Regions from separate parts of the Methylocystis bryophila genome, predicted to be linked through region 3. Evidence: predicted binding sites of a transcription regulator. Region 3 holds the regulator's gene; each other region holds the start of a gene.

Region 1 (6,444 bases), 2.2 Mb from region 3:
GCCCTGTTTTATAATGAGTTCTGGGCTGACAAGATCGGCATGGAGCTCCCACCCTCCTGCCTCGCCCATTATCAGCGGATGAGGAGCCGTCCCGCTGTCCGGCAGGTGCTCGCCGAGGAAGGCTATCGCTAAAACGACAGCGGCCTATCCGAGCCTCGGGGCCGCGACCTCATGGAAGGCGTAGCCACGGTAAAGAGCGTCGTGGCGATGCGCGAGGCCTCTGGCTTGAGCCTGGGCCGCGAAGTCATTCGCGAGGTTCCGGCGCGGCTGCACGTGGAAGCGCGCGAGCCATCTGGCGAGGGCGATGCGGAACCAGAGCGGCAGCCCCGCCTGATCGCCGAAATCGACCACATGCAGCTCGCCCTCCGGGGTGAGCAGGTCGAAGGCGTGCGCCAGCGCGTCGCGCCACGCGGGGATCATTGAAAGGGCGTAGGAGATGAAGATCCGCTCGAAGCGCGGCACGCCGAAGAGCGCCTGCGCGTCGAAATCCGTCGCGTCGCCTTCGGCGAAGACGATCGGCGCGCCGCTTTTTCGGCGGGCGGCTTGCTCCCGAGCCTCGTCGAGCATCACGGCGGAAATGTCCATGCCGTAGAAACGCGCCTGCGGATAAAGCCGCGACGCGCGAATGAGGTTGCGGCCGGTTCCGCAGCAGATTTCGAGCACATGCGCTCCCGGCGGCGGCGAGAGCGCGTCGATCGTCTCGTCGCGACCGAGGAGATAATGCTTGCGCGTGAGATCGTAGATTCGCCTCTGCGGGCGATACATTCGATCCATGAGAGCGGCGTGAGCGTCGGTCATTGCGGCGTCTGCAGCGTATAGAGATGAAAGGCCCCGTAGATCGAGGAGCGATCTCGACGCGTGAGCTCCCGGCAGCGCTCCTCGTCATAACGCCACCGCGCCAGCAGCTCAGCCGGAAGCCGGCCCGGCAGGAGGCGCTCGTCGGCGGCGGTGCGAAAGATCACGCGAGCCCCGGGGCGAGCCGTGCGCGTGATGTTCTCCCAAAGATGGCAAAGGGTCGCGTCGTCCATCCAGTCCTGCGCATCGAGCAGAACATAGGCGTCGAGGCTCGCTGGCGAAGAGCTTTCGAGAAAGCCTCCCATCGACATGTGTTTCGTCTCGACGCGCGCGGCCCTGGCGCGGACGAGATCGAAGCAGTCCTCCTCGAGATAAGGGGGCGCGGCGCCCTCGTCGCGATCGCCGTAACGGCGGCCGAAAGCCTGGCGCGCGAAATAATTCGAGGAGAGTTCGAAATCGCAGGCGAGCCGGCGCAGGCGCTCGCGCAACACCGCGGCCGCGCCGCCTTCCGCGTCGCCGACCAGAGCGCGATATTGCGCCGGCGGGATGCCGAGTCCGTAGAGCGTCGCCGGTTGATTGACGAGCCAGCGCAGCGTCTTTGTCTCGAAAAGCGGAGAAATCTCGTCCTCGAAAAGCTCGCGCTGCTCTTCCAGCGTGCGCGCCTCGAGCAGCCGGCGAGGATTCTTGCCATGGGCGCGCGCCAGCAGATGACCGGCGCCGATGAAGGAGCCGAGAAGGCCATAGCGATAGAAATTGTCGGCGAAGCGATCGATCCGGCGCCGGCCAAAGGCGGTGCGTCCTTCCCAATAGGCGCGAGACTCGCGGTCGAGATGAGGGCGGACCCAGCGATCGTAGGCCTCGACGTTCTCCGCGCGATCGGCTTCGCCGAAGAAACGGTGGAAGGCGTCGAAATCGGGAAGATGCCGGGCCGCGCAGAGTTTCAGTCGGTTCAGGGCGATATGCGCGCCGTTGAGATCGACCGCGACGATTCGCGCCGGATCGGCGATCAGATAGCTCATGATGTTGCAGCCGCCCGACGCGATCGCGACGACATGATCTTCGGGCCCGATCGCGAGGGCCTCCATGTCGACGACGGGGTCCTCCCAGATCTGGGGATAGACGAGCCCTCGAAAGGCCAAGGTGAAAAGGCGCTCCAGGGCGCCGGCGCGAGAGAAAGTTCTATTTCGGTGGACCGCGGCGCTAAGGCCAGCGGCCGTGGCGCGCTTCATATCGCCGAGATCCACGCTCATCCTCGATTCATCCCCAAGGCCATGAATTTTGGGCGTCCCCGCCACAAGAGCGCGGGGATAGGACGGATGGATGTCAGTCACATGACTACGCGCGCCCGCTGAGGCGTGGACATTTCCCAGGGTGAGCCAACCCTCCAAGCCGGCGCCGGCCGGGCTATCACCATCGGCCGACGGGGCTTGCCGCCGGCGAATTGATTTTCGCGATTGCAACCTATTTAGCGGTTGAGCGAAAGCGGAAAGCGAAAGAGTTTGCGCAAAAATGCGCTGGTCGCGAAGATGTTGCCAAATGAGGAATTCCATAATGGGAAGACGCCTTCTCATCTCAGTATTCTCAGCAATGACGGGCCTGATCGCGTCAACCTCGGTTGGCATGGCTCAGCAGAACGCGGAGCCGAACGTGACCCCTTCCGCTCCAGCGCCGGCCGCGGCGCCTGGCGCTCCTTCTTCGGCTACCGCGGCGCCCGCATCGAAAGGCTCGTCGGAGGCCGCCCCGTCTGGGGAGCTCCAATTTGAAACCGCGAGGCAGGCAAAAAGTCATTGCCCGACGGACACCGTTGTGTGGGCCAATTTTCCGTCAAAGAGCTATTCTTTCTATGGTGAGCGCCGTTATGGAGCCACCAGGCGCGGCGCCTATATGTGTGAAGGCGACGCCATAAGTGGAGGGATGAAGTCGAGGAAGAAAGAAAAGCATCCATAACTATCGACCGAGCAACGGCCGGCCGGCCATTTGACGCCAATATAGAATGTCCTCCCATATTTCTTCCGCGCTTTCCGCATACCAAAAGAGATCGCGATCTTCCGGGTCGATCATGCCCTCCTCTAACAGGAATTCGACGTCGAAGGCGCGGGACCAGAAGTCTTTGCCGACAAGGATGATGGGAAGCGGCTCGATCTTGCGGGTCTGCGCCAGCGTCAGGACCTCGAAGAGCTCGTCCATGGATCCAAAGCCGCCGGGGAAGACTACCAGCGCCGCCGCTCGCAACAGGAAATGCAGCTTGCGGATCGCGAAGTAATGAAAGCGCAGGCAGAGGTCGGGCGTCACATAGGGATTGGGGAACTGCTCATGCGGTAGGTTGATGTTCAAGCCGACGCTGTTGCCGCCAGCCTCAAAGGCCCCGCGATTCGCCGCTTCCATCAGTCCTGGCCCGCCGCCGGTCACGATGGCGAGCTTCCCTCCGCCGGCAAGCGCCGGGGCCGCCCCGACAAGCGCCCCAAACTGGCGCGCGACTTCGTAATAGCGGGATTTTTCCGCGATACGCTCGGCTCTTCGCATGGCTTGCGCGCGCGCCGCGTCTTGCGGATGGGCGGCGGCTTGGCGTTGAGCCGCGTCGAGCCGGGTGGCGGCGGCCTTGTGCTCAACGAGGCGCGTTGAGCCGAAGACGACGATGGCTTCGGTGACGCCGTACTGCTGCAACTGCAACTCGGGCTTCAGATAGTCGAGATCGAGGCGGACGCCCCGCGCCACATCTGATCGCAAGAAGTCCAGATCCTCGGAGCCCTCACGATAGACGGGGCTGTCCATAAGACGCCGCACGCGCAGGGCCGCCTGCGGGTCTTCCGCCTCGCTCTTGGGGAGGCTGCCAGGAAGCGGCGTGCGGCGGCGCAGCGGATCCGGGGGCTGCGGGGTTCGGCGGTCTTCGGGGATGCTGTCGTCACGGCGCATTCTGCGGGGTCCCTCCTGAAGCCGGCGCTTCCTTTATTTCTGGCGCAGCCCGGCGTATATGGGCCGCTTCAGAGCGAATTAGGGCAAAAGTTGACAGACTTTTGCGCTCGGAATTCGCTCCGACGTTTTGATTTGGCGCGATTCCTTATCGCTCGAGCGCTTCCGTTTGGGCGACAAGGAATCGCGCTCGCGCCGCGAAAATGCTGCGGCTTTAGGAGGCAAGGGCGGTCGATGGCCGGGCATAGTCAATTCAAGAATATCATGCACAAGAAGGGCAAGCAGGACGCCATTCGTTCGAAGCTCTTCTCCAAGCTCGCCCGGGAAATCACCGTGGCCGCGAAAATGGGCCTGCCCGACCCCAATATGAACGCCAGGTTGCGCGCCGCCGTGCTCGCCGCGCGCGCCGAGAACATGCCCAAGGACAACATCGAGCGGGCGATCAAGAAGGCCTCGGGCGCCGACGCGGAAAACTACGACGAGGTGCGCTATGAGGGCTATGCGCCGGGCGGCGTCGCGATCATCATCGAGGCCCTGACCGACAACCGCAACCGCACGGCCGGCGAAGTTCGCTCCTATTTCACCAAGGCCGGCGGCGCGCTGGCCGAGACGGGCGCCGTGTCCTTCATGTTCGACCGGGTCGGGCTCGTCGAGTTCGACCGCAAGGTCGCCTCGGAGGACGCCATGATGGAGGCGGCGCTGGAGGCCGGCGCGGAAGACGTGGCCTCCAGCGAGGAGACGCATGAGATCACCACCTCGCTCGAAGGGCTACGCGACGTGGCCAAGAGCCTCGAGGAAAAATTCGGCGAGCCCAAGAAGGCCGCGCTCGTCTGGCGCCCTCAAAACACAGTCGCGGTCGACGACGAGGCCGGCGAGAAGATTTTGAAGCTCATCGGCTCTTTGGAAGACAATGACGACGTGCAGAACGTCTATGTGAACGCGGAGTTTTCCGACGCGCTCGTCGAGAAGATGGCGGGCTGAGGCCCTGGCGCGGCTGAGACAGCGGGAACTCGTGCGGCCGGCGAAGGTGAGGCCAGCGCCTCGCGCCTTCCGCACCGAGGACTGAGGGAGTCATACATCTCTCCCAGGGCTCGTCATGGCCGGGCTTGTCCCGGCCATCCACGCCGAGACCCCCAAGTTCTCTAAGAGATTTTGCGCGAACTGGCCGCTCTCTTCTCAGAGCTCCAAACTCTTGCGGCCTTGGCGGCTTCGCCAAGAAAGTGTTTCGCGCGAGACCCGGAAAGCCGAAGGATTTCGATTAGCGCCAACGGCGCCGCGGCTGGATGGCGTGGATGGCCGGGACAAGCCCGGCCATGACGGGTTGGGTCTCGCAAGGAGGAAGGTTTCCCCGAGCATGGCCGGTCGGGCGCCGCCCCGTTTTGACGCCCTGCGGCCCGATGCGCTATTCGCACAGCAAAGGAGCCTGCACGTATGACCGACGCCCCGCGCCGCGACAAACCTTGGATGTTTCGAACCTACGCCGGCCATTCGACCGCGCGAGAATCGAACCTGCTCTACCGCTCGAACCTCGCCAAGGGGCAAACGGGATTGTCGATCGCCTTCGATCTGCCCACGCAGACGGGCTACGACAGCGACCATCCGCTCGCGCGGGGAGAGGTGGGCAAGGTCGGCGTGCCGGTCTCGCATCTGGGCGACATGCGCACGCTCTTCGAGGGCATTCCGCTCGGAGAGATGAACACCTCGATGACGATCAACGCCACGGCGGTCTGGCTGATGGCGCTCTATATCGCCGCCGCCGAGGAGCAAGGCGTCGCGCGCGCCAAGCTGCAGGGCACGACGCAAAACGACATCATCAAGGAATATCTGTCGCGCGGCTCCTATGTGTTTCCGCCGGCTGCGTCGCTGCGGCTCACGCAAGACCTCATTCTCTTCGCGACGAAGGAATCGCCGAAGTTCAACCCGATGAACGTCTGCTCCTACCATCTGCAGGAGGCGGGGGCGACGCCGGCGCAGGAGCTGGCCTATGCGCTCGCCACCGCCGTGGCCATCCTCGACGGCGTGAAGGCCGCGGGCCTCTCGGAGGCGGATTTCGCGCAGGTCGTCGGGCGCATCTCTTTCTTCGTCAACGCGGGCATGCGCTTTGTCACGGAGCTCTGCAAGATGCGGGCCTTCGTCGAGCTGTGGGACGAGATCACCCGCGACCGTTACGGCGTGAAGGACGAGAAGTCCCGCCGCTTCCGCTATGGCGTGCAGGTCAATTCGCTGGGCCTCACCGAGCAGCAGCCGGAAAACAACGTCTATCGCATCTTGATCGAGATGCTGGCGGTGGTGCTCTCCAAAGACGCGCGCGCCCGCGCCGTGCAGCTCCCCGCCTGGAACGAGGCGCTCGGCCTGCCGCGTCCCTTCGACCAGCAATGGTCGCTGCGCATGCAGCAGATCATGGCTTATGAGACGGACCTCTTGGAATATGGCGACATCTTCGACGGCAATCCGGAGATCGCCAAGAAAGTCGCAGGCCTGAAGGCCGAGGCCAAGGCCGAGCTCAAGAAGATCGACGAGCTCGGCGGCGCGGCCGCGGCGGTCGAGATCGGCTATATGAAGTCGAAGCTCGTCGAGTCGAACACGGCCCGGCTCGAAGCCATCGAAGCCGGCGAGCAGATCGTCGTCGGCGTCAATAAATTCCTGGAGGGCGAGCCCTCGCCGCTCGCCTCGGGCGAGGACGCGATCATGGTGGTGCCGGAGCATGTCGAGGCCGAGCAGATCGCCCGGCTGAAGGCT
Region 2 (6,444 bases), 1.3 Mb from region 3:
AGGCCGAGGCCCTGAAGAATTCGTCCTGCATTCGGCGCGATCTGTAAGCCGGCGCCGACTTCTTCGATCTTGGGCGCCTTTTCGAACAGCGCCACGCGCTTACCGGCGCGCGCCAGACACAGCGCCGCAGCAAGGCCGCCAATCCCAGCGCCGGCGACGACGACTGCGTCCGAAGCGGAAGGGCTCACGAGGCTGCTGCGACGCGCTCCGCCGGTTCATAGACGCATTCAGTTGGATCGGCGGCGCCGTGCAGCGAGGCGTCATAGACATACAGCGTCGAGCAGTAAGGGCAGAGAGCCTCGGACGCCGCACCCATATCCAGAAAAACATGCGGATGGTCGAAAGGCGGCAGCGCCCCGATGCACATGAATTCCTTGGCCCCGACGCGGATGCGCGGGACGCCCGGCTGATTGTGGAAATGCGGGGTAGCGTGCTCTGACATGGGAACCAACCATTCGGCGGAGGCGCCTTTTGGGCGCCGGCTGCGGCCCGGTATAGAGCGGGTCGCGCAAAAGGGAAAGCAGCCTGCCGCATGTTCTAGCGGCGGCCTCGAGGTTTAACGACGACTACCCCAGGAGGGGTCGCGTGTCGATCACGCCCTCTTCCGCTGTCGCGGACAGGGCGCGGCCAAAGGCGAGAATCAACTCCTTCAGCTCCTCCTCGGCGACCAGCTTCGCCGCCTCGCTATAGGGCAACCATTGCGTCACGCGCTGACCCATTTCGAGCCATTTCTTGCGCTGACGCAAGACACGCAGCGGGAAGACCTCGACGCGACAAATCAGCACGGCGCCGTTCTTGAGGCGCTTACGATAGTGATAGGCGCCGATCGACTTCTTCCCGATGTTTCCAAGGAGGCCGCCCTCTTCCAAAGCCTCGACCGCCGCGGTCGCGTTGGGCTTGCGCCCCTTCATCGGCCACCCCTTGGGAATCACCCACCGCCTCGTGCCGCGGGAGGTCAGCAGCATGATCTCGAGCTCGTCGGAGATGCGCCACGGCAGCGCCCCATATTGCGCATGCGGCTCTCTCCCCTCGGCGAGGTCGACGGCCTTGGGCTCTTTCACGCGACACCCCCCGCCAACACGCTGAAAACGCCCGCGATAAGCGCCGCCGTCGACGTGGCGATCACCCACGCCGTCACGACATCCTTTGCAATATCCCCGCCCAGGGCTGGAACCCGCGGGGCGGCGCAGACGCCTTGCATCTCCGCGAGCTTGGTCATCTTCGAGCCCTTTGTGGGCGCGACGCGCCAGCCACAGCGAGAGTCGAGCCGCTGCGACTTGCTAGGCTTCCAGGCGGCGACTCAGTCTGCATTTCCATGCCTCAATTCCCTCTGGGCGCGAGTTCTTGGTCCGCGCGCCGCACAGCCTGCACAAAGGCGCATAGCTTGGCTGCGTCCAAACGCCCATTCGTCCGCACGCCCGAGCACAGATCCACGCCGAAGGGGCGCACCCGCGTGATCGCGTCGACGGCGTTAGCGGCGGAGAGGCCGCCTGCCAGAAAGACAGGCAGCGCGCAAGCGCGGACGAATTCGGCGCTCACCTCCCAGTCGTGTTGACGGCCGGTACCGCCCAGCTCGGGCACGCCGGCGCTCGGCCGGCCGGAGTCGAGCAGAAACGCGTGCACATGAGGGGCGTAGGCGGTCATGAGGTCTAGGGCCGAAGGTCCCTCCACATGCACCACCTGCACGCGACGGACATTCGGCTCGAGCTCGACCAATTTCGCCGATTCCGCCGGATCAATCTGCGAGACGATCTGAACGGTCGACGTGTGCGTCCGTCGGAGGTGCGCGGAAATCGCATCCGCGGTCTGCTCTGAAGTCAGCAAGAAGGGCGCGATCGGCGGGGGCGCGAAAGCCGCGATCTCGAATATCGTCTCGTCGGATATAGGGCCTGGCCCTGACGGCATTGCGCCCACGAGACCAAGCGCGTCCGCGCCGGCGCCGATCGCGAGACGCGCCTCCTCTATCGAGGCGATGCAGCAAATCTTTATCCGCGTTCTCATGGGACGAATTTCCGCCCTCCGATCTAGCCCGGCGGCACGCGAGACAGCCATTCAAACCGACACGGATTAGCCCCGACGCCCCATAGCGCTTTGGGGCGCCGCTGGCGAAAAAATGGCTGGAAGAACCAAGCCTACGTCCCACCTGCATCGCCGATGACCGCATAAATCGGACCCGGCCGTCTCGGGTCCCGAATGGGATCGAGGCGCCGTCCCCTAGGGACAGCGCCTCGATCGCAAGCTCGCTTGAAGCGGGTTTCCTGTTAGGCGGTCAGAAGATCTTGGTGAACAGGAGGTAGAGCCCGCCGGAGAGGAACATTGCGCAAGGCAGGGTCAGAACCCAGGCCATCGCGATGCTCTTCACCGTGTCTGCTTGCAGCCCCGACCCGTTCGCCGCCATTGTTCCCGCAACGCCCGAAGAGAGCACATGGGTGGTCGAGACCGGCAGGCCGTAGGCGTCGGCGGCGAAGATCGTCGACATGGCGACGAGTTCCGCGGCGGCGCCCTGGCCGTACGTCAGATGCTCCTTGCCGATCTTCTCGCCGACGGTCACGACGATGCGCTTCCAGCCGATCATCGTGCCAAGGCCGAGCGCGACGGCCACCGCGACTTTCACCCAGGTCGGGATGAATTTCGTCGTCTGGTCGATTTCCTTTTTGTAATCGGCGAGAATTTTCTTCTCGCCGTCGCTGAGCTCGGCGGCTTGGTCCTTGGCGAGGAAGCGCAAGGCCTCGGAGGCGAGATAGACGTCGTTTCGGGTGTTGCCGACCGCCGCAAAGGGGATTTTCGAGATCGAGCCATATTCCTGGATCTCATGCGAAATCTCCTGCATCAGCGCGGCCAGCGCGACATAGGTACCTTCCGACGGCTTGAAGCCCGCATCGCCATGATAGGTGATGTAGGTCGAGACAGCGGGACGCGGATTGCCGAGCATGCGATGGCCGGCCTCCTTCGCCTCGACGACCTTGATCGCGGCAGCCGACGCCTTCGCGAAACTGGCGATGTGGCTTTCGGGCAACGCGCGGTTCAGCGCATAGGCGGTCGGCACCGTGCCGATCAGGATCAGCATGATCAGGCCCATGCCCTTCTGTCCGTCATTCGAGCCATGCGCGAAGGACACGCCGGTGCAGGTCAGGACGAGCAGGCCGCGGATCCACCACGGCGGCGGCGTCTGCCCTTTCGGCTCGGAATAGAGCGCCGGGTTGCGAACGACGAACTTCATGAGGAGAAGCAGCGCGCCCGCGCAGAGGAAGCCAACCAGAGGCGAGATCAGGAGCGCCTCGCCGACCTCCATCGCCTTGTGCCAATCGACGCCGGAGGTTCCGTCGCGGCCGCGCATGAGGGCGTTGGTGATGCCGACGCCGATGATCGAGCCGATCAGCGTGTGCGAGCTCGAGGCCGGCAGACCCATCCACCACGTGCCGAGGTTCCAGATGATCGCCGCGATCAACAGTGCGAAGACCATCGCGAAGCCGGCCGAGGAGCCGACCTGCAGGATCAACTCCACCGGCAGCAGCGAGACGATGCTGAAAGCGACCGCGCCGGTCGAGAACAGCACGCCGAGAAAGTTGAAGAATCCGGACCAGACGACCGCGACATTCGCGGGCAGCGAATGGGTGTAGATGACGGTCGCCACCGCATTGGCGGTGTCGTGAAAACCGTTCACGAATTCGAAGCCGAGCGCAATCAGCAGCGCCACGCCGAGCAGGACGAAGGGCAGATAAGTCGTGACCGGAGCGCCCGTCTCCTGGACGTCCCGCCAAATGCTGTAGGCGGTGAAGCCCAGACCGAGCGCCAGGATCGCCAGGAAGAGCAGGATGCTCTGGATGCTCGTGTTATGGTCGAGCTTAGGCTTGGGGGATTCGTGGTCGACCTTCAAGTCGATGTCGGCGCCGGAAGTGACGGACGTCATTTTGGGTTCCTCGTTGACGACGGGCCTTCATTCAAACGGAGAGCTGCTACGTACATTTCACAGAAATATGACAATGGTGATTCGTATGTACCCGATTATAATCAGAAACTTATGCCGCCATCGCGAGGGGTGCGCCTAGCGCCGCGCTCTCGCTTGTGGGCTTTGGGCCGCTCGCCGCCGCCGCCAGCTTGCTTCGCGCTTCGACGACCGGTTGCAGGCGGAAGTGGAGCTTTCGGGAGGCTGGAGAGGGGAGCAGCATTCCGTTCTATACGCTCGTTTTCCCTCAGTCAGGCCACCCTAATTATGTGGCTCGGAAGATTTATTACGCCACCGCCTCAAGTTCATAAAAATGTAACATACAAAAGGGCGCGTAAACGGAACGAATTGGATCGCTTTGCGTTCATGCTCTGCATCAACGCGCCGTCAGAAGGGGCCCACGTCATGCGTATCACAGTGACCATCCCGGCAATACTATTCACTACCATCGCCGCGCAGGCGGGAGTGGTGACCAATTCAAAAGTCGTGTGCTCGGGCAAGCATCCGCCGGCGGTTCCGCTGCTGGGCGGCATGCTCGTGCAGAACTCGGGGGTCGGAGAGGTGGACGCCAACATACCGCCGGGCTTTAAAGTGGCGAAAGTCTACTGCCAGGTGAGCGATCCCGCTGGCGGCCTCAGGGCGTGCAAATATAGCAAGAAGCCCGATAAGGCTTGCGGCGTCGCATCGAAGGGGATGCTCATCGACAATTTCGGCGATGGCTTTAAAGAGCTGAGCTGGTACCCTCAAGCGCCCAAGGGCGGCGCGCCGAGGCTCTACATTCTCACGACAGAGATCGCTCCGGATACGCCGTCCAAGAAGAAGTGATCGGTCAGAGCCCGGGGAAAGCATAGCGAGGCCTGAAACGCCGCGGTGGCGACAGAGGGGACGAGCCTCTGTCGCCATATGGGATATTTAGCGAGAAGAACTTTTCTATCTGCGCATCGATGCAACCTGCGTGCGCCATGTCAACACACCGCGGGTCGAGGGGAAGTTCTTCATCTGAAACGAGAACATGACCGCGCGCACTTCGGCGGGCGGAACGTCGATTTCGATTTGGCTGGAGTTGTGGCCGATGGCTTCGCACTCCACGACGGGAACCGTCGCGGTAGGGCAATCATAGGCTGTGAAAGCGATGACAAGCGCGCTAATGGGTGTTGCCGCATTATTCTTGACGTTCGCTTTGAATGTGAAGCCTTGATCTCCATTAGAATATCCGTAGCTGCTTTTTGTAATCGTCTCATGCCGCAATTCGATCGCGTTCAGATTGACAGCAGCCGCTCGCGCTGTCTCCTTTTGCCGCTCGGCTTGGCGCTCCGTCTCCTGGAGCTCAACCCATGCATGGGAGCTTCTCTTGTCTATTATAAGCATAACAGCGACGCCGATGGCCACAACAATACTGATCATCGCTGCGAGTGAGCGCAAATCTGGCAAAATGAAAAGCAACCAGACAACGAAAGAAATAACTAGAGCGACGTCGAGACTCATCCTCTATGCCCTCTATTCGATAGAGACTTGCAGTCGTTTCCGCAGAGCTTCGACGCGCGCGGCAAATGACGCTTTGCGTTCATCTTCCGCCTCTGTCGGCACGACCGTCTCGGTCGAAACCGTAAAGCCTGCTCGTCAATTCGAACGCCCGCCACCTTCAGCGCCACCGTTCCGCATGGCTGCAACCATTACAGAAAATCGTTGTCGCATCTATGACATAATCAGGAAGATCGAGAGATTTCCAATAGACATGAGCCGTCCGCTATTATGACGCAAACGTTACAGGCTTCGCACTAGGCCGGCTAGGCGGTAGCATCCCAGGATTCACGATGAAAACTCTAGGTGCAAAGCTACCCCCTCGGCCTATATGTTGACCTTGAGACGGGGTCGCAGGCCCATTTGGAGGTCATTGCCAAATCCTCAAGCTCCTTTTCTGCCGCGATCAAGTAAGTATGATATATTTTTTTTATCAATACACTCTCCAAGAAGGCCATCGGGCACGAACGCGTTGAAGGCCTGTGCTTGCGAACATAAGCTTTGCGCCAAGCGGGAACATTTACGCGCGCGCTCGGTTCCGCATTCGGCGCCGCGATCGAAGCGCTCTTCGTGATGATCAAGGCGAGACGAAAGGAAGAAAAGCTGCGAGGCTTGCGATGGATAACGAAATGGCCTTTCGGGGAACATTCGACGTCAACAGTTTACCTGGCATGCGGCCCGGCGGTTGGTATATCGGCTTCGCCTGTCGAAACTGTCGCCGGCATTTTGCGATCATGGATGATCCAACCGGCAGCGGCCAGATTCGCTTTGCAGGAGACGCGGCTTTTCGCGCCGCCTGTCCGAACTGCGAAGCCTCTCATGATTTTCGAGTCGCGGAGCTGGTCTTGTTCGAGGCCGCGCAAGGCGGCCCGGTCTCTACGGCTTGAGGCTGGGCGCTCTATCGAGACGCGGTCCTCCGGCGAAGACCGCTACGTTCGTGTGAGGCTGATGGTGGGCGCGACAGGGATTGAACCTGT
Region 3 (6,444 bases):
GAAGGCACGAAGCAGATATCCTGGCTGTCGGGCTTCTCGGCGACGCTCAGACCGTAACGGCGAGCGAGCGCGCGAACCTCGCTCTTGGCGAACTCGCCGAGCGGAAAGCGCAAGAGGCGTAGCTGTTCCTTGGTCGTCGCGAACAGGAAATAACTTTGGTCGCGCGAGGCTTCCTTGGCGCGATAAAGCGCGCGCTCGCCCCACGCGTCCATGCGCGCCGAGACGTAATGGCCTGTCGCGAGAGCGTCGGCGCCAAGGTCGCGCGCCGTCTCGAACAGATCCGCGAATTTGATGAATTGATTGCAGGCGACGCAGGGCACGGGCGTTTCGCCGCTGGCGTAGCTCGCCGCGAAGCCGTCGATGACCTTCTCCCGGAAACGGCGCTCGTAATCGAGGACATAATGCGGGACGCCGATACGCCCCGCGACATCGCGGGCGTCCCTGATGTCCTGACCGGCGCAGCAGGCGCCTTTGCGTTGGATCGCCGCGCCGTGATCGTAGAGCTGCAGCGTGACGCCGACGACGTCATAGCCCGCTTCCTTCAGCATCGCCGCGACGACGCTCGAATCCACGCCGCCGGACATGGCGACGACGACGCGCGTGTCGGCAGGACTCTTGCCGGCAACGAGCGGGAGCGGATCGCGCGCCGCGATGGCGTCATCCAGTGAGGCGATAGCTTCGTCCATTGAGGGTGCAGGGCGTTCAGAGGGATGAGGCGGACGCGCCGTCTCTTGCACAAATTAATGCACCATTGGGGGGCGCCTTGCAATTTGGGCGCGATCTGCGGTTCGGCCCAAGTTAGCTCGGCCGGTCTCGCGCCCGCCGCGCGCGAACTATGCGCTTTCGGTGACAATCCTCAGGAAAGACTGTGGGGAACGCGCCTTTCCCTTGCCTGTGACTCTTGCGCGTGATTCACTGCAAAGAGTAACGTCGTATCTGTCGTCGATGGCCTTCGGTCACTCGACGTCTTCTCTCGAGTTCGCGTGAATTGCCGCCGTCAGCCTGCCTGACTCGGCGAACTCTATTGGATTCTCAGATCGGCGTCGCAGCCGATAACGGCGCGACCGTCGAACGGAGGCCCATATGTCCTGGACGCAAGAACGGGTTGAACTGCTACGTAAGCTTTGGCTCGAAGGATTGAGCGCGGCTCAGGTGGCCGCGGAGCTTGGCGCCGGCGTGACGCGCAACGCCGTGATCGGAAAGATTCACCGACTCGGATTGGCGGAGCGGGGCAAGGCGGCGAGTGCGCCGCGCCCGCGCGCGCAGCGACCGGCGCGCGCCGCGCCCTGTGAGGCGCCGATCCGAAACGGCGGCGGCGCCACGATGGTGATCGGCAATCTCGCTCTCGCCGTGGCGCCCCGCCCCGTCGTCGCGACGGCGCTGCGACCGGATCAGGAGGTGGTGGTTCCCATCTCGATGCGCGTCACGCTGATGGAGCTGCGCGAGACGATGTGCCACTGGCCCCTCGGCGACCCGACGACGCCGGAGTTCCGCTTCTGCGGCTCGCGTTACGAGGATGGCGAAGGCCCTTATTGCCGCCAGCATGCGAGGATCGCTTATCAGCCTCACGCAGCGGATCGCCGTCGCCAGGCGGGGCGCTCTGGACGCTGAGCGCTTCTGGCTCTGAGGCCGCTGAAGCGAATTCCGCAAAAGCTGCCGGACTTTTGCGGTCGGAGTTCGCTTCAACTTTTCATTTCGGGCGATTGCTTGTCGCTCGAACGATTCCTTTCGAGCGAGAAAGGCGCGAGAGCGCACCCCAATCGCGCGCGATCACGCGATCGAAGAGGACGCGCTCCAGATTAAAAACTTGAAGCACGCCCTGACCGGAAAAACGCTTCGGGCATTTTCGTGAACGGCTCCGGAGCGCGATGCGAAAAACTGGAAAGCGGCTTTTCGCACAGATCGCGCTCTCAGCCTTTAGAATCGATCACCTTCTCTGCGTTCTGGCGATTGCTCTCGAACGCAGCGTGGTCTAACCGCGACCGAAAGTCTCATCGAAGGAATAGCCGGCGCCGCGCACCGTGCGGATCGGGTCCTTCTCGCGCGAGCGGATGAGCGCCTTGCGCAAACGTCCGACATGCACGTCGACGGTGCGCTCGTCGATCTCCGCCGACATGCCCCAGACGCTGTCGAGAAGCTGCGCGCGGGTGAACACCCGTCCTGGCTTCTCCATGAAATATTCGAGCAATCGGAACTCGGTTGGGCCGAGGTGGATCTCGCGCCCCCCCCTTTTGACGCGCCGCGTCTCGCGGTCGAGATCGATGTCGCCGGCGCTGAGTTTATTCGCGACGCGTTCGGGGCGGGCGCGGCGCAGCAGCGCGTGCACGCGCGCTTTCAGCTCCTCCATTGAGAAAGGCTTGACGACGTAATCATCGGCGCCGAGCGACAGACCGCGCACCCGCTCGCTTTCCTCGCCACGCGCCGTGAGCATGATCACCGGCATGTCGCGCGTTTCATCGCGCGCCCGCAGCCGCCGGCAAATCTCGAGACCCGAAACCCCCGGCAGCATCCAGTCGAGAATGACGAGATCCGGCGGTGACTCGGCAATGCGAAGCTCCGCTTCGTCCCCTCGATCCACATGCTCGACCAGGAAGCCTTCTGCTTCCATGTTGTAGACGAGGAGCAGAGCGAGCGACGATTCGTCCTCCACGATGAGAATGCGCGGCGCCCGGTCGCTAGCGTTCGTCTCGCGCTGAACGGGAGTGCGGGTTTCGTTCATGTCCTTGCCTTAGTTACTGAAAGCCCAGGCCTACGGTTTTTCCTCCGCTTGGCCAAAAGACCGGGTTTTTGGACGGTCGGTCGGCATGGGCGCGCCGGAGGCGAGATACACGACCGTCTCGGCGATGTTCGTGGTGTGGTCGCCAATCCGCTCCAGATTCTTGGAGCAGAACAGAAGATGAGTGCAGAAGGAGATGTTACGAGGGTCTTCCATCATGAAGGTGAGAAGGTCGCGAAACACCGAATCTTCCAAAGCGTCGAGATCGGCGTCATTCAACCACACGGCGCGAGCGCGCTCCGCGTCCCGCTGCGCATAAGCGTCCAGAACCTCTTTGAGCTGCAGGGCGGCGAGATCGTGCATCGACTTCAAGCCGATGATCGCGCGCAGCGTGCGCGCCTCGTCGACGAGCTCGGTCGCGCGTCGGGCGATGTTTTTGGCGAGATCGCCGACGCGCTCGAGATCCCCCGAGATGCGGATCGCGGCGATGCATTCGCGCAGATCGACCGCGAGTGGCTGGCGACGCGCGATCGTCAGGATCGCCGCCTCCTCGATCTCGCGCTGCAGGACGTCCAGCCGCTGGTCAGTGGCGACCACCTGCTGCGCCAATGCGACATCGAAGGTCGACAGCGCGTCCATTGCGTCGGAAAGCATCTTCTCGGCGATGCCGCCCATTTCTGAGATCTTGCGATCGAGCGCTTCGAGGTCTCGATCGTAGGCTCTGACGGTGTGTTCGCTCATTGCTCTTGTCCCTGAAGCGGCTGAGAACGCCGCAGATCAATTGCGTTTGGACTTGGACAATATTAACCGAACCGACCCGTGATGTAATCCTGCGTTCTCTTTTCCTTCGGACTCGTGAACACGGCGTCCGTTTCCGCGAACTCGACGAGCTCGCCCAGATACATGAAAGCCGTGAAGTCGGAGACGCGCACCGCCTGCTGCATGTTGTGCGTCACGATCGCAATCGTGTACTGCGACGCGAGATCGTCCATGAGCTCCTCGACCTTGGCGGTCGAGATCGGATCCAGCGCCGAGCAGGGCTCGTCGAACAGGATCACGTCGGGCTGAACGGCGACGCTGCGCGCGATGCACAGTCGCTGTTGCTGGCCGCCCGAGAGGCCGAGCCCGCTCGAGTGCAGCTTGTCTTTGACTTCATTCCAGAGCGCCGCGCCGCGCAGCGCTTGCTCGACGCGCCCGTCGAGGTCCGTTTTCGAGAGCTTCTCGTAGAGCCGGACGCCGAAAGCGACGTTCTCGTAGATCGTCATCGGAAACGGCGTCGGCTTTTGGAACACCATGCCGACGCGCGACCTCAGCAGATTCACATCGACTCGAGGATCGAGAATGTTCTCCCCGTCGAGCAGCACCTCGCCCTCGGCGCGCTGATGGGGATAAAGATCATACATTCGGTTCAGCACACGCAGCAGGGTGGACTTGCCGCAACCGGAGGGTCCGATGAAGGCGGTCACCTTGTTCGTGTGCAGCGGAATCGACACATTCTTCAAAGCGTGGTGCCCGCCGTAGAAGAAGTCGAGGTCCTGAACAGATATCTTGGTCGGAAGTTCGGCTTTCACGATCGAGGCCACGTTCATCCCTTTGCCCTCTGTGCGCCGAGCGCGCGTGCGGTAATCGACAGGAACAGCACTGCGGCGGTGATGAGCAAAGCGCCCGTCCACGCCAGTTGCTGCCAATCCTTGTATGGCGAGAGCGCGAATTGGAAGATCACGACCGGCAGGCTCGCCATCGGCGCATTGATGTCGCCGCTGAAGAATTGATTGTTGAGCGCGGTGAAGAGCAACGGGGCCGTCTCGCCGGATACGCGCGCCACGGCGAGCAGCACGCCGGTGACAAGCCCTGCTTTCGCCGCGCGATAGGCGACTTGGCGAATGACGTAGGAGCGCGGCAGACCGAGCGCCGTCGCCGCTTCGCGCAGCGAGCCGGGCACGAGGCGCAGCATGTCCTCCGTGGTGCGCAGGACCACGGGGATCACCAGAATCGCCAGCGCCGCGGCTCCGGACCAGGCCGAAAAGTGCTTCTGCCGCGCGACAATCACCTCGTAGACGAAGAGGCCGATGACGATCGACGGCGCGCTCAGAAGGATGTCGTTGATGAAGCGAATGACCATGGCGAGCTTCGAATTATTCCCATATTCGGCGAGCCAGGTGCCGGCGAAGAGTCCGAGCGGCGCGCCGACCACGACGCCGAGCACCGTCATGATCAGCGATCCGACGATGGCGTTGAGCAGGCCGCCCGCGCTGCCCGGCGCCGGCGTCATTTGCATGAAGACGGCGGGCGAGAGGCCCTTCACTCCTTCGTAGATGAGCACGACGAGTATGGCGACGAGCCATGCGAGACCGAAGACTGCAGCGGCGAGGCACAGCTTCCGCGCGATAGAATCCGCGACGCGACGGCGGGCGTATATGGACACGCTCAACCTCCCCCTTTGCGTTCGACGCTCATATGCAGAAACCTTGCGATCGAAAGCTCGACGAAGGTGATGACGAAGAGGATGAGGCCGAGCAGGACCAGCGACGACGTGTAGAGATCGCCCACCGCTTCCGTGAATTCATTGGCGATCGTCGCAGAGATCGTCGTGCCCGGCGCGAGAATGGAGGTCGCGATCTTGTGCGCGTTGCCGATGACGAAGGTCACGGCCATGGTCTCGCCGAGCGCGCGACCGAGCCCGAGCATGATCGCGCCAATGACGCCGACCGCGGTGTAGGGAATGACCACATGCCGGACGACCTCGGTCGTCGTGCAGCCGATGCCGAACGCCGCCTCCTTCAACACGACTGGAACCGTCTCGAAGACGTCGCGGCAAACCGACGCGACATAGGGCAAAACCATGACGCCGAGGATCACGCCTGCGGTGAGCATGCCAATGCCGTAGGGCGGGCCGGTGAAGAGCAAGTTCAGGCCTGGAACTTCCTTGAAAGTATTGATGAGCCAGGGCTGAACATAGGTCTGGAGGAACGGGGCGAGGATGAAGAGGCCCCAAATCCCGTAAATGATCGACGGGATGCCAGCGAGCAGCTCGATCGCGATGCCGATCGGGCGCCGCAGCGCTATTGGGCACAGCTCCGTGAGGAACACGGCGATGCCGACGCCGACCGGGGCGGCGATCACCAGCGCGATCGCCGAGGTGACGAGCGTGCCATAGATCGCCGGCCCCCCGCCGAATTTCTCGGTGACAGGGTTCCAGGACTGCGACGTGACGAACCCGAGGCCGAATGCGCCAAGAGCCGGCAATGACCCCTGGATCAACGAAAGAATGACGCCCCCGAGGAGGATCAGCACAAGGAGCGCGCAGCTGAAGGTTGCGCGACGAAACACGACATCCACGAGGGCGAGCCGCTGCAGCACGCGCCCCCGCTCCGCCGTTGTGGAGACCTGCGCTCCGAGCGCGCCGAGGTTTGGCCCGGCCGCGCTATCCATGACTCGTTCGCTCACTTGTGCTTCCTCTCCTCGCGGACGCATCTTCCGTTTGCCGTCTAGGCCTTAAGACGCATCTCGTCGCTTGAGGCTCGTCTCAATACAAAGCCTTGCCGTCCGCGCCCTTGACCTCGCTCGCCCACGTCTTCTTGATGAGGGTGACGACGTTCGCCGGCAACGGAATATAGTCGAGCTCCTCGGCGGCCTTGCCCCCGTTGGCGAAGGCCCAAGCAAAGAACTTCAGGGCTTCCGCCGTGGCTGCGGAGTCTTGCGGCTGCTTCGGCAGCAGGATGAAGCTC

The links. The regulator PhoB, encoded in region 3, activates phosphate uptake and scavenging genes when phosphate is short. The targets are predictions, from matches to a motif close to TGTCATNNANCTGTCAT.
Region 1: the regulator PhoB is predicted to act here: its motif matches at 2,116-2,132, upstream of QMG80_RS10005 (BtaA family protein).
Region 2: the regulator PhoB is predicted to act here: its motif matches at 3,967-3,983, upstream of QMG80_RS04970 (inorganic phosphate transporter).

Annotation. Positions count from the first base shown of each region.
Region 1 covers NZ_AP027149.1:2,112,447-2,118,890, reverse strand. The annotation lists gene QMG80_RS10015 (glutathione S-transferase family protein) at 1-132, shown strand, start outside; gene QMG80_RS10010 (class I SAM-dependent methyltransferase) at 145-798, opposite strand; gene QMG80_RS10005 (BtaA family protein) at 795-2,045, opposite strand; gene QMG80_RS10000 (LOG family protein) at 2,743-3,708, opposite strand; gene QMG80_RS09995 (YebC/PmpR family DNA-binding transcriptional regulator) at 3,940-4,686, shown strand; gene QMG80_RS09990 (protein meaA) at 5,137-6,444, shown strand, end outside.
Region 2 covers NZ_AP027149.1:1,067,293-1,073,736, reverse strand. The annotation lists gene QMG80_RS04995 (FAD-dependent monooxygenase) at 1-188, opposite strand, end outside; gene QMG80_RS04990 (zinc-finger domain-containing protein) at 185-442, opposite strand; gene QMG80_RS04985 (NUDIX hydrolase) at 567-1,061, opposite strand; gene QMG80_RS04980 (hypothetical protein) at 1,058-1,219, opposite strand; gene QMG80_RS04975 (phosphoribosylanthranilate isomerase) at 1,321-2,001, opposite strand; gene QMG80_RS04970 (inorganic phosphate transporter) at 2,270-3,910, opposite strand; gene QMG80_RS04965 (hypothetical protein) at 4,352-4,771, shown strand; gene QMG80_RS04960 (hypothetical protein) at 4,877-5,431, opposite strand; gene QMG80_RS04955 (hypothetical protein) at 6,085-6,354, shown strand; tRNA gene QMG80_RS04950 (tRNA-Val) at 6,417-6,444, opposite strand, start outside.
Region 3 covers NZ_AP027149.1:4,339,212-4,345,655, forward strand. The annotation lists gene mnmA (tRNA 2-thiouridine(34) synthase MnmA) at 1-686, opposite strand, end outside; gene QMG80_RS20105 (GcrA family cell cycle regulator) at 1,084-1,611, shown strand; gene phoB (phosphate regulon transcriptional regulator PhoB) at 1,973-2,719, opposite strand; gene phoU (phosphate signaling complex protein PhoU) at 2,750-3,457, opposite strand; gene pstB (phosphate ABC transporter ATP-binding protein PstB) at 3,520-4,305, opposite strand; gene pstA (phosphate ABC transporter permease PstA) at 4,302-5,141, opposite strand; gene pstC (phosphate ABC transporter permease subunit PstC) at 5,144-6,148, opposite strand; gene pstS (phosphate ABC transporter substrate-binding protein PstS) at 6,243-6,444, opposite strand, start outside.